DNA from 2 places in the Paraclostridium sordellii genome. Region 1 is predicted to be linked to the other one. Evidence: riboswitches for the same ligand, from Rfam matches in the RefSeq annotation. Region 1 holds a riboswitch; the other holds the start of a gene.
What was found. A riboswitch is a leader RNA that binds a small molecule or an ion and turns the genes downstream of it on or off. The one in region 1 is predicted to bind FMN.

Region 1 (5,822 bases):
TATAATAAAGATAAAGGTATGATGATTTTAGCATCAACACAAATGAGGGATTTAAAACTAAGTAGTAGATATTTAAGTGATTTAGATCTAATAAAATCTTTAAAGGGAGATACAATAGTAATTGATAGAGAAGGAAACGTAAAAGATTTAAATTATAATTTAGATGATACAGATGAAAATAAAGAAATAAAACAATCTAATAAACTTGATGATGATAGTAAATCATTTATAATAATTGCAGGGATATTATTTTTAATGGTTGCAATATCAACAGTTTTATTAGCATTAAAGTATAAAAATAAAAATGATATATAAATAGGAGAATTATGAAGAAACGTATATTAATAATAATTACCTTATTAATAATAGTAGGTATTTTCTTTATTGGAAAAAATACTACTAAAGATATAGATACAAAAGAAAAAATAAAATCTGTTAATTTATCAACTGATTATAATATAAAACAGGTTTTAAAAGATATTAATGATTTAAATGTAAATACAGTTAATGTACCTATAGTTATAAATATAGAAAATTTAAACTCAAATAATATTAAAATAGATGATAGTAGTAAGAATAAAGCTATAGAACTGATAAAAATATTAAAGTCAAAGAATATAAAGGTTATATTAGAAGCATATCCATGGATAGATAATGGTAGTAAATACGAAACGGATTACAATCCTAAAAATAACGAAAGATTTTTTAAAGATTGGGAACATATATTAGATACTTTAATTAAAGAAATAGCAAATAAATATGATGTGGATATACTAATTATGGCTTCAAATTTTTCAAAGTTAGAGGTTTATGAAGATAATTGGTGTGATATAGTAAAGTTTGTTAAGAATAGGTTTAATGGTGAAGTTACATATAAAACTTCATGGTGGTATACAGCTACATGGGATAAAAAAAGTAAAGAAAATTATTATAAAAAGCTCAATAATAAAGTATTTTCAAAAGTTGATTTTATATCCATAGCAGCTTATTTTGAGCTTAGCGATAAAAAAGAAAATACAGTCAAAGAGTTAATCAATTGTTTAAGTTCTACTACTATTTATAATAGACATCAAAATGTAGTAGAAGAAATAAATAATTTTTATAAAAAATATAATAAAGAAATTTACTTTGCAGAATTAGGATTTCCTAGAAAAGATAATGCAGCAACTCAACCTTGGAATAGCCAAGTATCTAATACAGAAAATAATAAGGAACAGGCAAGATGCTTTAAAGCGTATAAAGATGTATTTCAAGATAAAAAGTATATAAAAGGATTTTCTGTATTTGCTGTTGGAGAAAAAGGTAATGATAAATATTTTTACCCATCAAAGGAGAGTATCGAGGTTATTTCTGATTGGTATAAATAAAAGTATTATCCTATTTAAAGTAAACAATAGACAATAAAATTAATATAAATATTATTTTATGAATTAAAACTTATAAAAAACGTATTGAATATATATTCAATACGTTTTTGTACTTAACTAGTAAAAAAGTTTAATTTAAATAATATTATTTTAAACCTAAATCTGAAAGCATCTGAGATATTCCATATATTTGATCATATCTAGAATAATAACTTTTAAAGACATCTTCTATAGAGGAGTCTTGATAGATTTCAAATTCAATTCCTTTAAACTCAGCTTTAATACAGCTAAAATTAGTATTATTTAAATAACTTTTCAATCTTGATATATAGGCTTTTATATCCTCTTTTGGTAAAACTTTTAATTCTTCGATATTTTGGGCTACCATATATGCAGATTGATTTATCTCTTCTGATGAGAGATTTTCACTTAACTGAGTTTTTAATTGGTTTATCATTTCTTCATTAAATTCTAAATCATCTATATTCTCAACTTCCAAAATCTCTTGTATTTTATCTAAAATCATAGCGTCGTTCCATGAATACTTATTAGAACTATTATTATTGTTAAATTCATCCTTCATTTTATAAATCTCCTAAGTTTAATTTAATGTTATTATATCAAAGTTATAGAGTTTTAGCATCAATAGTAGACTATAATTAGGTTGTTATGATTAAAGTTATATGTTAAGATTAGGAATAATTATTAAAAATAATTAATATCAAACTCTTATACACTTAAGTATAAGATCTTTTAAATTATGGAGGAAAAATGAATAATAAACCAAAGATAGAGATGGGATTAAAATACAATAAAGCAAAAAAAATGGATAAAAACTTTATGTATCAAGATTTAAAAAGAAGCAACTGTTATAATACTGACTTTTCAAATTCAAACTTTAATTTTACAAGCTTAAGAGGGGCACATTTTAAATCTTGTAATTTTTACGGATGTAGTTTTAAATCATCTGAAATAATAGGAGCAAATTTAAAAAAGAGTAAGTTTAAAAATGCAAAATTTGAAAATACTGTATTTGAAGGAGTTAATTTAGAAGAAGTAGACTTTTCTGGAGCTAAATTTAAAAATGTAATATTCTTTAATACAGATTTAACTAAAGCTAAAAGTCTTAACATAAACTCACCTCAAATAAAAGTATATGAAAAAATGCCTATTATAGAGATAAGTGAAAGATTAGAAAATTCAATAAAATTTGCAATGGAAAATAAATACGTTAAAAATTCAAGAACTTTAGATACTAAGGATGGTGGAATTAATTTTATAAGTATAATTATACTTTTAGATAACTTTAAAGAAAAACAATTAATAGATGGACTGATGTTAATTGGAGAAAGAATAGATAAGGAGTTTTGTACACTAAGTTATATAATTAAAAATTTAGAAGTTTATAAATCTCAAGGTCTATTATAATTTATTTAAAGATATAATTTTGAGACTATTACTTTACTAAAAAAGGTATTATCAGTAATTTGATAATACCTTTTTTAGTGTGTAATTTTAAGCAATATTACAATGAAGTATAAATTTTATACACTCAAAATTATATTCTAAAACATTAGTTATATAGGGTAAAAAAGTACAAAAATATGTTGATTTTAACATAATATATAGAATAAAAAGCCGAAAATACAATTAAAAAGTTAATACTTTAATGAACTAGAGAACACTAAGAAATATATATTAAATTGAATTTAATGGGTGTATTGTTATGTAGATTACATTCTTTTGTGCTATACTAGTTACAAAGGAAGTATAAAGCTTAAAGCATATATATGGAAAATAAGCTTTATGACAAATTGGAGGGGATAAACATGAAAATCACTGAAGGATATATGCCTTTTGAAGGGTTTAAAACTTATTATCGTATAGTAGGGGAATCAACAGAAGGAAAGAAACCATTAGTACTACTTCACGGAGGGCCAGGTTCTACACATAATTATTTCGAGGTATTAGATAAAATAGCAGAGAGTGGTAGACAAGTAATAATGTATGACCAAATTGGTTGTGGTAATTCATTTATTGAAGGTCACCCTGAATTGTTTAATGCTGATACTTGGATAAAAGAACTTATTGAACTAAGAAAACACTTAGGACTTGAAGAAATTCACCTATTAGGCCAATCTTGGGGAGGTATGCAGGCTATTTGGTATGCTATTGAGCATAAGCCAAAAGGTATAAAATCATATATTCTTTCATCTACTCTTTCTTCAGCAAAACTTTGGGAAAAAGAGCAAAAAAGAAGAATATCATATATGGATGAGGCTGATCAAAAGTCTTTACTTGATGCAGTGAATACTGGAGATTATTCTAGTGATGAATATAGCCATGCATTAGATAAGTTTATGGAAATGTACTGTGCAGGAAAAGTAACTGAAGATTCTCCAGAATGTTTAAGAAGACCTAAAAAATCAGGTACTGAAGCCTATGTTGTAGGATGGGGACATAATGAATTTTCTCCTACAGGTACTCTTGCTGGATATGAGTTTACAGATAGATTACATGAAATAAAAGAACCGTGTTTAATAACTAGTGGAGCAATAGATTTATGTTCTCCATACATTGCAAAGACTATGTATGATAGAATTCCTAATAGTAAATGGGAGCTATTTGAATATTCAAGACATATGCCATTTGTTGAAGAAAATGATAAATATATAGAAGTTTTAAATAAATGGCTAGAAGAAAATGACTAAGATTATATAATTTGAGATAAACAAAGAGATTAAGCATATTTGATTAGTCTCTTTTTATTAAATGATATTGTGCTGTTAAATATTTAAGTTTGATCCAATGATTTTAATAGATTACTATATAGAGGATAAAAGTTTTATTATATATTGTTGACATATGAACTTAGATGGATTACTATTAAATTACAATTTAATAAATCTTCAGGGCAGGGTGAAATTCCCTACCGGCGGTAAAGCCCGCGAGCCTATTTGGCATGATTCGGTGAAACTCCGAAGCCGACAGTAAAGTCTGGATGGAAGAAGATAAAACGTAAAATGGATTAATTCTAAAGTATAATACTATATTAGTGTTATTAATGCTCTGAAATATTTAATATTTCAGAGCTTTTTTATTTTATAGAAAACAATTGAGAATTATATTTTACGTAATACATATTTAATTATTATTACATATTCTATAGATAAAATATGTATAACATAAAGCCCTGGGTGTTTTTACTCAGGGCTTTATTTATTAAAAGACTTAAAAGTCAGAGGGTGAAAAAAGTGGATAAACATTACATGAAAATAGCATTAGATTTAGCAAAACTGGGAAAAGGAAAAGCAAATCCAAATCCATTAGTTGGGGCTGTAATTGTGAAAGATAAAAAAATTATAGCTAAAGGCTATCATGAAAAATATGGAGAAGATCATGCTGAAGTAAATGCATTTAAAAATGCAAAGGAAAATGTAGCTGGAGCAACTATGTATGTAACTTTAGAACCATGTTCTCATTATGGGAAAACCCCACCTTGTGTTGACAAGATAATAGACAAAAAAATTTCTAGAGTTGTTATTGGAATGATGGATCCTAATAAATTGGTATCAGGTCAAGGTATAAAGAAATTACATGATGCAGGAATTGAGGTAGAAGTAGGGGTACTTGAAGAGGAATGTAAAAAATTAAATGAAGTATTTATTAAATACATCAAAAACAAAAAGCCATTTGTTGTATTAAAAACTGCTATGTCATTAGATGGAAAAATATCTACGGCTTCAGGAGAATCAAAGTGGATTACTGGAAATAAATCAAGAAGTGAAGTACATAAATTAAGAAATGATTTGTCAGCTATTATGGTTGGAGTAGATACTGTGATAATAGATAATCCTCATCTAACTTGTAGAATTGTAGATGGTAGAAATCCAATAAGAATAATTGTAGATAGTAAACTTAGAATTCCTAAAGATTCAAATGTATTAGAAAATACAAATGATATAAAAACTATAATTGCTACTACAGAAAAAGCACCAAAAGAAAAAATAGATTATTTAGAAAATCTAGGAGTATGGGTTATAAAAACTAAATCAACATATGAAAAGGTAAATTTAAAAGAATTGATGATTAAACTAGGTGAATTAAAGATTGACAGTATTCTTTTAGAAGGAGGATCAATGCTAAATTACTCAGCCTTAGAAGTAGGAATTGTTGATAAGGTTTTAATTTACATAGCCCCAAAAATTATCGGAGGAGTAAATTCAAAAACTCCAGTAGGGGGAAATGGAATAGCACAATTAAAGGATGCTTTTAAAATTAAAGATTTAAATATATCAATGGTCTCAGAGGATATTTTAATTCAAGGATACATAGGAAGTGAGGAAAACTAGATGTTTACAGGAATAGTTGAGGAAATAGGAGTTATTAAGGGAATTAAAAAAGGGGAGAAATCCTCAAAGTTGTTTATAAAAGCAAATAAGGTTTTAAATCAAA
Region 2 (5,822 bases), 1.0 Mb from region 1:
TTTGACCCATCTGGGAAAAGACATACATCTTTTGCATCAGTTGATGTTATACCAGAATTAGATGAAAGTATTACCGTAGATATAAACCCTTCAGATTTAAAAATAGATACATATAGAGCATCTGGAGCAGGTGGTCAACATATAAATACTACTGATTCAGCTGTAAGAATAACTCATATTCCAACTGGAGTAGTTGTTCAATGCCAAAACCAAAGATCTCAACATAGTAACAAAGATACTGCTATGAGAATGTTAATGGCAAAACTAATTGAACTAAAAGAATTAGAACAAAAAGAAACTATTGAAGACTTACAAGGTAAATATTCTCAAATAACTTGGGGAAGCCAAATAAGATCATATGTATTTCAGCCATACAAACTAGTAAAAGACCATAGAACTAATGCAGAAATGGGAAATGTAGATAGTGTTATGGATGGAAATATAGATTTATTTATAAATGAATACTTAAAAATGACTAAAGTAAATAATTCATAAAATATAAGGCTTAAGAAGTTAATTCTTAAGCCTTCTTTTAGGAGGAATTAAATTGGATATAAATCAAATTTTAAAATCAGAATTCAACTTAAGAGATTCGCAAATAGAAAATACTATAAAACTTATAGATGAAGGAAATACTATTCCATTTATAGCTAGATATAGAAAAGAAATGACAGGTGAAATGAGTGATGTAACTCTTAGAGCTTTTCATGAAAAATTAACTTACTTAAGAAACTTACAGAGTAGAAAAGATGATGTTCAAAGAATAATACAAGAACAAGGAAAATTGAATAAAGAGATAGAAAAAAGTATAGAACAAGCCAAAACGCTTCAAGAAGTAGAGGATATATATGCCCCTTTCAAACAAAAGAAAAGGACTAGAGCTACTATTGCAAAAGAAAAAGGATTAGAACCTTTAGCAATGGCTATTTTAAATGAAAATATAAATTTAAAAATTGAGATACCAAAATACATAGATGAAGAAAAAGAAGTAAACTCAGAAGAAGATGCTCTAAAGGGTGCAAAAGACATAATAGCTGAAATAGTATCAGAAGATGCTAAGTTAAGAAAATATATAAGAGAATTAGCATTAAAAGAAGGTGTTATAAACAGTAAAAGTACTAAAGATGAAAAATCTGTTTATGATATGTACTACGATTATAGTGAGGGTGTAAAACACATGGCACCTCATAGAGTTCTTGCTATAAATAGAGGAGAAAAGGAAGAGTTTTTAAAAGTAAAGTTAGAGATAAACAACGATAAGGTAGTTAATTACATATTTAATACTTATATAAATAAGAATAATAAAAATAATGAAGAAGAAATTAAATTATCTATAGAAGATGCATATAAAAGACTTATATTCCCTTCAATAGAAAGAGAAATAAGAAATCATTTAACAGAAATGGCTCATGAAAGAGCTATTAGTGTATTTGGACAAAATGTTAAGAGTTTATTACTTCAACCACCTGTAAGAGATAAGGTGGTTATGGGATTTGACCCAGCATATAGAACTGGATGTAAAATTGCTGTAGTTGATAAAAATGGAAAACTTTTAGACTATACAACTGTTTATCCAACAAAACCTCAAAATGATGTTGATAAAGCTAAGAAGACTTTAAAAGATCTTATAGAAAAATATGACATAGATATAATATCTATAGGAAATGGAACTGCATCAAGAGAATCTGAACAATTTGTTTCTGAAATGATAAAAGAAATAAATAGAGATGTTCAATATACAATCGTTAGTGAAGCTGGAGCTTCTGTTTACTCTGCATCAGAACTTGCAAATGAAGAACATCCTGATATAAATGTTTCTATAAGAGGGGCAATATCAATTGCTAGAAGATTACAAGATCCGTTGGCTGAATTGGTAAAAATTGATCCTAAGAGTATCGGAGTAGGGCAATATCAACATGACCTTAACAAAAAAAGATTAGAGGAAGTATTAAGTGGTGTGGTTGAGGATGCTGTAAACTCTGTAGGAGTAGATTTAAATACAGCATCTTACTCATTGCTTGAACATGTAGCAGGTATAAATAAAACAATAGCAAAAAATATTATTGAATATAGAGAAGAGAACGGAGATTTTACTTCAAGAGCTCAAATAAAAAAAGTTAAAAGATTAGGACCTCAAGCTTTTACTCAATGTGCAGGGTTCTTAAGAATAGTAAACTCTAAAAATCCTCTAGATAATACATCTGTACATCCTGAGACTTATGATGTATGTAAAAAACTTCTAGAAAAACTAGGATGTTCATTAGAAGATATAAAAAATAAAAATATTAATGATATAGATGACAAAGTAAGTTCTATAGGAATTGATAGTTTAAGTAAAGAATTAGAGGTAGGTATAGTTACATTAAAAGATATTATATCAGAAATAAAAAAACCAGGAAGAGATCCTAGAGAAGAAGGTATAAAGCCTGTACTTAGAACGGATGTATTAAAAATTGAAGATATAAAAGAAGATATGATATTAAAAGGTACTGTAAGAAATGTAGTTGATTTTGGTGCTTTTGTAGATATAGGAATAAAAAATGATGGATTAGTTCACAAGTCTCAAATGAGTAATAAATATGTTAAAGACCCTATGACTATAGTTACAGTAGGAGATGTAATTGATGTAAAAGTTATAGGTATAGATTTAAAAACACAAAAAGTTTCTTTAACGATGAAAGATATTAAGTAAATTAGGAGGAGTAAATGCTTTTTATAAAAAATGGAACTATAAATACAGTTACTAATGGAGTTATACAAGGAGATATACTTATAGAAAAAGGGAAAATAGTAGAAATAGGAGCAGATTTAGTGGCACCACTAGATGCAAAAACAATAGATGCCACTGGAAAATTAATTTTTCCAGGGTTTATAGATGCACATACTCATTTAGGCTTATGGGAAGATGGTATGGGATTTGAAGGTGCTGATGGAAATGAGGAAACAGATCCTATAACTCCTCACTTAAATCCTATAGATGGAATAAATCCTATGGAGAGAAGTTTTGAAGAAGCTAGAAATGGAGGAATAACATCTGTTTGTAGTACTCCAGGTAGTGCTAATGTTATGGGTGGGCAGTGTATTGCTATAAAAACTGTTGGAAGAAGAATAGATAAAATGGTTATAAAAAATCCTGTAGCTTCGAAAATTGCTTTTGGAGAGAACCCTAAAAGTTGTTATGGACAGGAAGAAAAAGCACCTCAAACAAGAATGGCAATAGCAGCTATGTTAAGAGAAACATTAAAGGAAGCAGAGGAATATTTAGATGCTATTTTAATGCATGAGGAAGATGATGAAAATGAAAAGCCAGATTATGATATAAAAATGGAGAGCTTACTACCTGTACTTAGGAGGGAAATTCCATTTAAAGTACATGCTCATAGAGCTGACGATATGTTTACAGCAATAAGAATAGCAAAAGAGTTTGACCTTAAGTTAACTCTAGATCATTGTACAGAAGGACATTTAATTGTAGATGATTTAGTAGAAGAAGGATATCCTCTTGTAGTAGGACCATCACTTTCAGAACGTTCTAAAATTGAACTTAGAAACTTAACTTTTGATACGGCTGGAATTTTATCTAATGCTGGAATGGAAATATCTTTAACTACTGATCATCCAGTTATTCCTCTACCATACTTACCTATATGTGCAGGTATAGCAGTTAAACATGGTATGAAATTAGATAAAGCTATAGAAGCTATAACTATAAATCCTGCAAAAACATTAGGAATTGATAATAGAGTTGGATCTATAGAAATAGGTAAAGATGCAGATATAGTTATATGGGACAATAATCCATTAGAAATACAAAGTAATGTTATATATACCATAATAGATGGGAAAATTGTATATAAAAAAGATTTAAGAAATTAAATGGTTGACATATTACTATATAATTAATAATATATAATTGTAAGGAAAATTAAATAGCACGTAAGATCTTCGGGGCAGGGTGAAATTCCCTACCGGCGGTATAGCCCGCGAGCTACTTTTTAGTAGCATGACTTGGTGAAATTCCAAGGCCGACAGTAAAGTCTGGATGAGAGAGGATTAGTAAATATGTATAAGATAAAAAATAAAATGTATTTATTTTTGATATACTCAAAAACTAAGCTCGAAGAGATTCTTCGAGCTTTTATTTTTCCTAATATAAAAATAAATTAGGAGGGTTTTAAATGCAACAGACAATAAAAAAAGGTAAGGTTTTTTCAACAAATACAATGACTAAGGTAGCTATATTATCTGCAATATCTTATATACTTATGTTTATAGCTGTTCCTATACCAGGGATTTTCCCAGATTTTTTAAAAATAGATATATCAGATCTTCCAGCTATATTTGGAGGATTATCTCTTGGACCAGTTGCAGGATTTGCAATAGTACTTATAAAAAATTTATTTCAAGCTATGACGGCTTCTACTACTGCATGGATTGGAGAGTTTGCAAATTTATTAATAGGTGGGTCTTATGTAATTATAGTTTCTTTAATTTATAGACAAAAAAGAAATTTAAAGGGATTAATAATGGGATTTGTATTAGGAACAATAGCTATGATATTAGTTGGATGTTTAACAAATTACTATATGTTACTACCATTCTATGGTAAGATAATGCCTATGGAAGCGATAATAAACATGGGAAATATTATAAATCCAAATGTAACTGATTTAAAAACATTTGTTATTTGGATGATAGCACCATTTAATTTATTTAAAGCTGTGCTGATATCTTTAATAACTTTACCTTTATATAAAAAAATGGAAGTTTTATTGAAAAAATAGAAAAAAGCATGCTATATTGTAGCATGCTTTTTTACTTAGATATTTCATCATAAGTATAATAAACACAGTCATTTTTAAAGTTTGATATAGATTCATATTCATTTTCTTTAAGTTTGTTTATAAGTTCATCATAAGGATTCGTTATATAAATTTCAGCTTCATTAGCTTTATATTTTAATAAAGAATATAAAGTAGCATCATTAATACCTTCAAAAGTATTATCAATACATATTATAGAAGGATAACCTTTCATTTTTATAATACACCTATGACCATTTACTATTACCAAAGAATTACTTTGTACAAGTTCGTCAAAAGTTGATTTACATAAATTTAAAAATGTAAATCCATAAGTTAACTTATTGTTACAAGTCTTAAAATAATCAAGAGATTTAAAATCTTTATATGAAATTTTCCATTTTTCTACTTTAAATCTATCCAAATTTAAATTTTTATTTTTTATAGAATTATAATTTTTAAAAGCTACAAGACAGCTTTGATTTAAGTGGAAATTTTTAGCCTCCATCATTTTTATGCTAGCTTTTGTATCTATATGTGTACACATTGCGATATTAGTTATTTTGCCATTTCTTAAATCTTCTCTAGCTAAGTTAAATAACATATCTGAAATAGCATGGCCTAATTGTTGACCTCTATAATCTATATGAACTCTAAGACCCTCAAGCCAACCTTGCTTATCTGGAAGTATTGTATACTTTCCAACTGCTACAACTTTGCCATCCTTAACTACTCCTAGAAAACATCCATCTTTTTCGTTTACCCATTTATAAAATACTTTTGGTAAGTAATCATTTCCATCCCAAATATTTTTAGAAATATCAACTATATCATTATAATCTTCATCTGTAAGAATTTTATAATTCAAATCAAAATCACCCCTTCACAATAAATAATATTACCATAAAAAGTTAAAATATATGATATGTAATAAAAACTTTGTAAATCTAAGCCTTTATAATAGTAAGAGGTTATAATATAATAATATCTGTTATATTAAAAATTAAAATAAACAAGTCT

Region 2: linked by a shared signal. The riboswitch ahead of ATCC9714_RS15270 (ECF transporter S component) and the one ahead of ribD (bifunctional diaminohydroxyphosphoribosylaminopyrimidine deaminase/5-amino-6-(5-phosphoribosylamino)uracil reductase RibD) in region 1 are both predicted to bind FMN.

The regions. Positions count from the first base shown of each region.
Region 1 is NZ_LN679998.1:2,128,750-2,134,571, reverse strand. It holds gene ATCC9714_RS10195 (cellulose biosynthesis cyclic di-GMP-binding regulatory protein BcsB) at 1-315, shown strand, start outside; gene ATCC9714_RS10190 (glycoside hydrolase family 113) at 327-1,367, shown strand; gene ATCC9714_RS10185 (hypothetical protein) at 1,513-1,950, opposite strand; gene ATCC9714_RS10180 (pentapeptide repeat-containing protein) at 2,139-2,795, shown strand; gene pepI (proline iminopeptidase) at 3,197-4,078, shown strand; FMN riboswitch at 4,269-4,384, shown strand; gene ribD (bifunctional diaminohydroxyphosphoribosylaminopyrimidine deaminase/5-amino-6-(5-phosphoribosylamino)uracil reductase RibD) at 4,622-5,719, shown strand; gene ATCC9714_RS10165 (riboflavin synthase) at 5,720-5,822, shown strand, end outside.
Region 2 is NZ_LN679998.1:3,156,812-3,162,633, reverse strand. It holds one part of gene prfB (peptide chain release factor 2) at 1-495, shown strand, start outside; gene ATCC9714_RS15280 (Tex family protein) at 548-2,692, shown strand; gene ATCC9714_RS15275 (amidohydrolase) at 2,707-3,876, shown strand; FMN riboswitch at 3,938-4,058, shown strand; gene ATCC9714_RS15270 (ECF transporter S component) at 4,179-4,784, shown strand; gene ATCC9714_RS15265 (GNAT family N-acetyltransferase) at 4,816-5,670, opposite strand.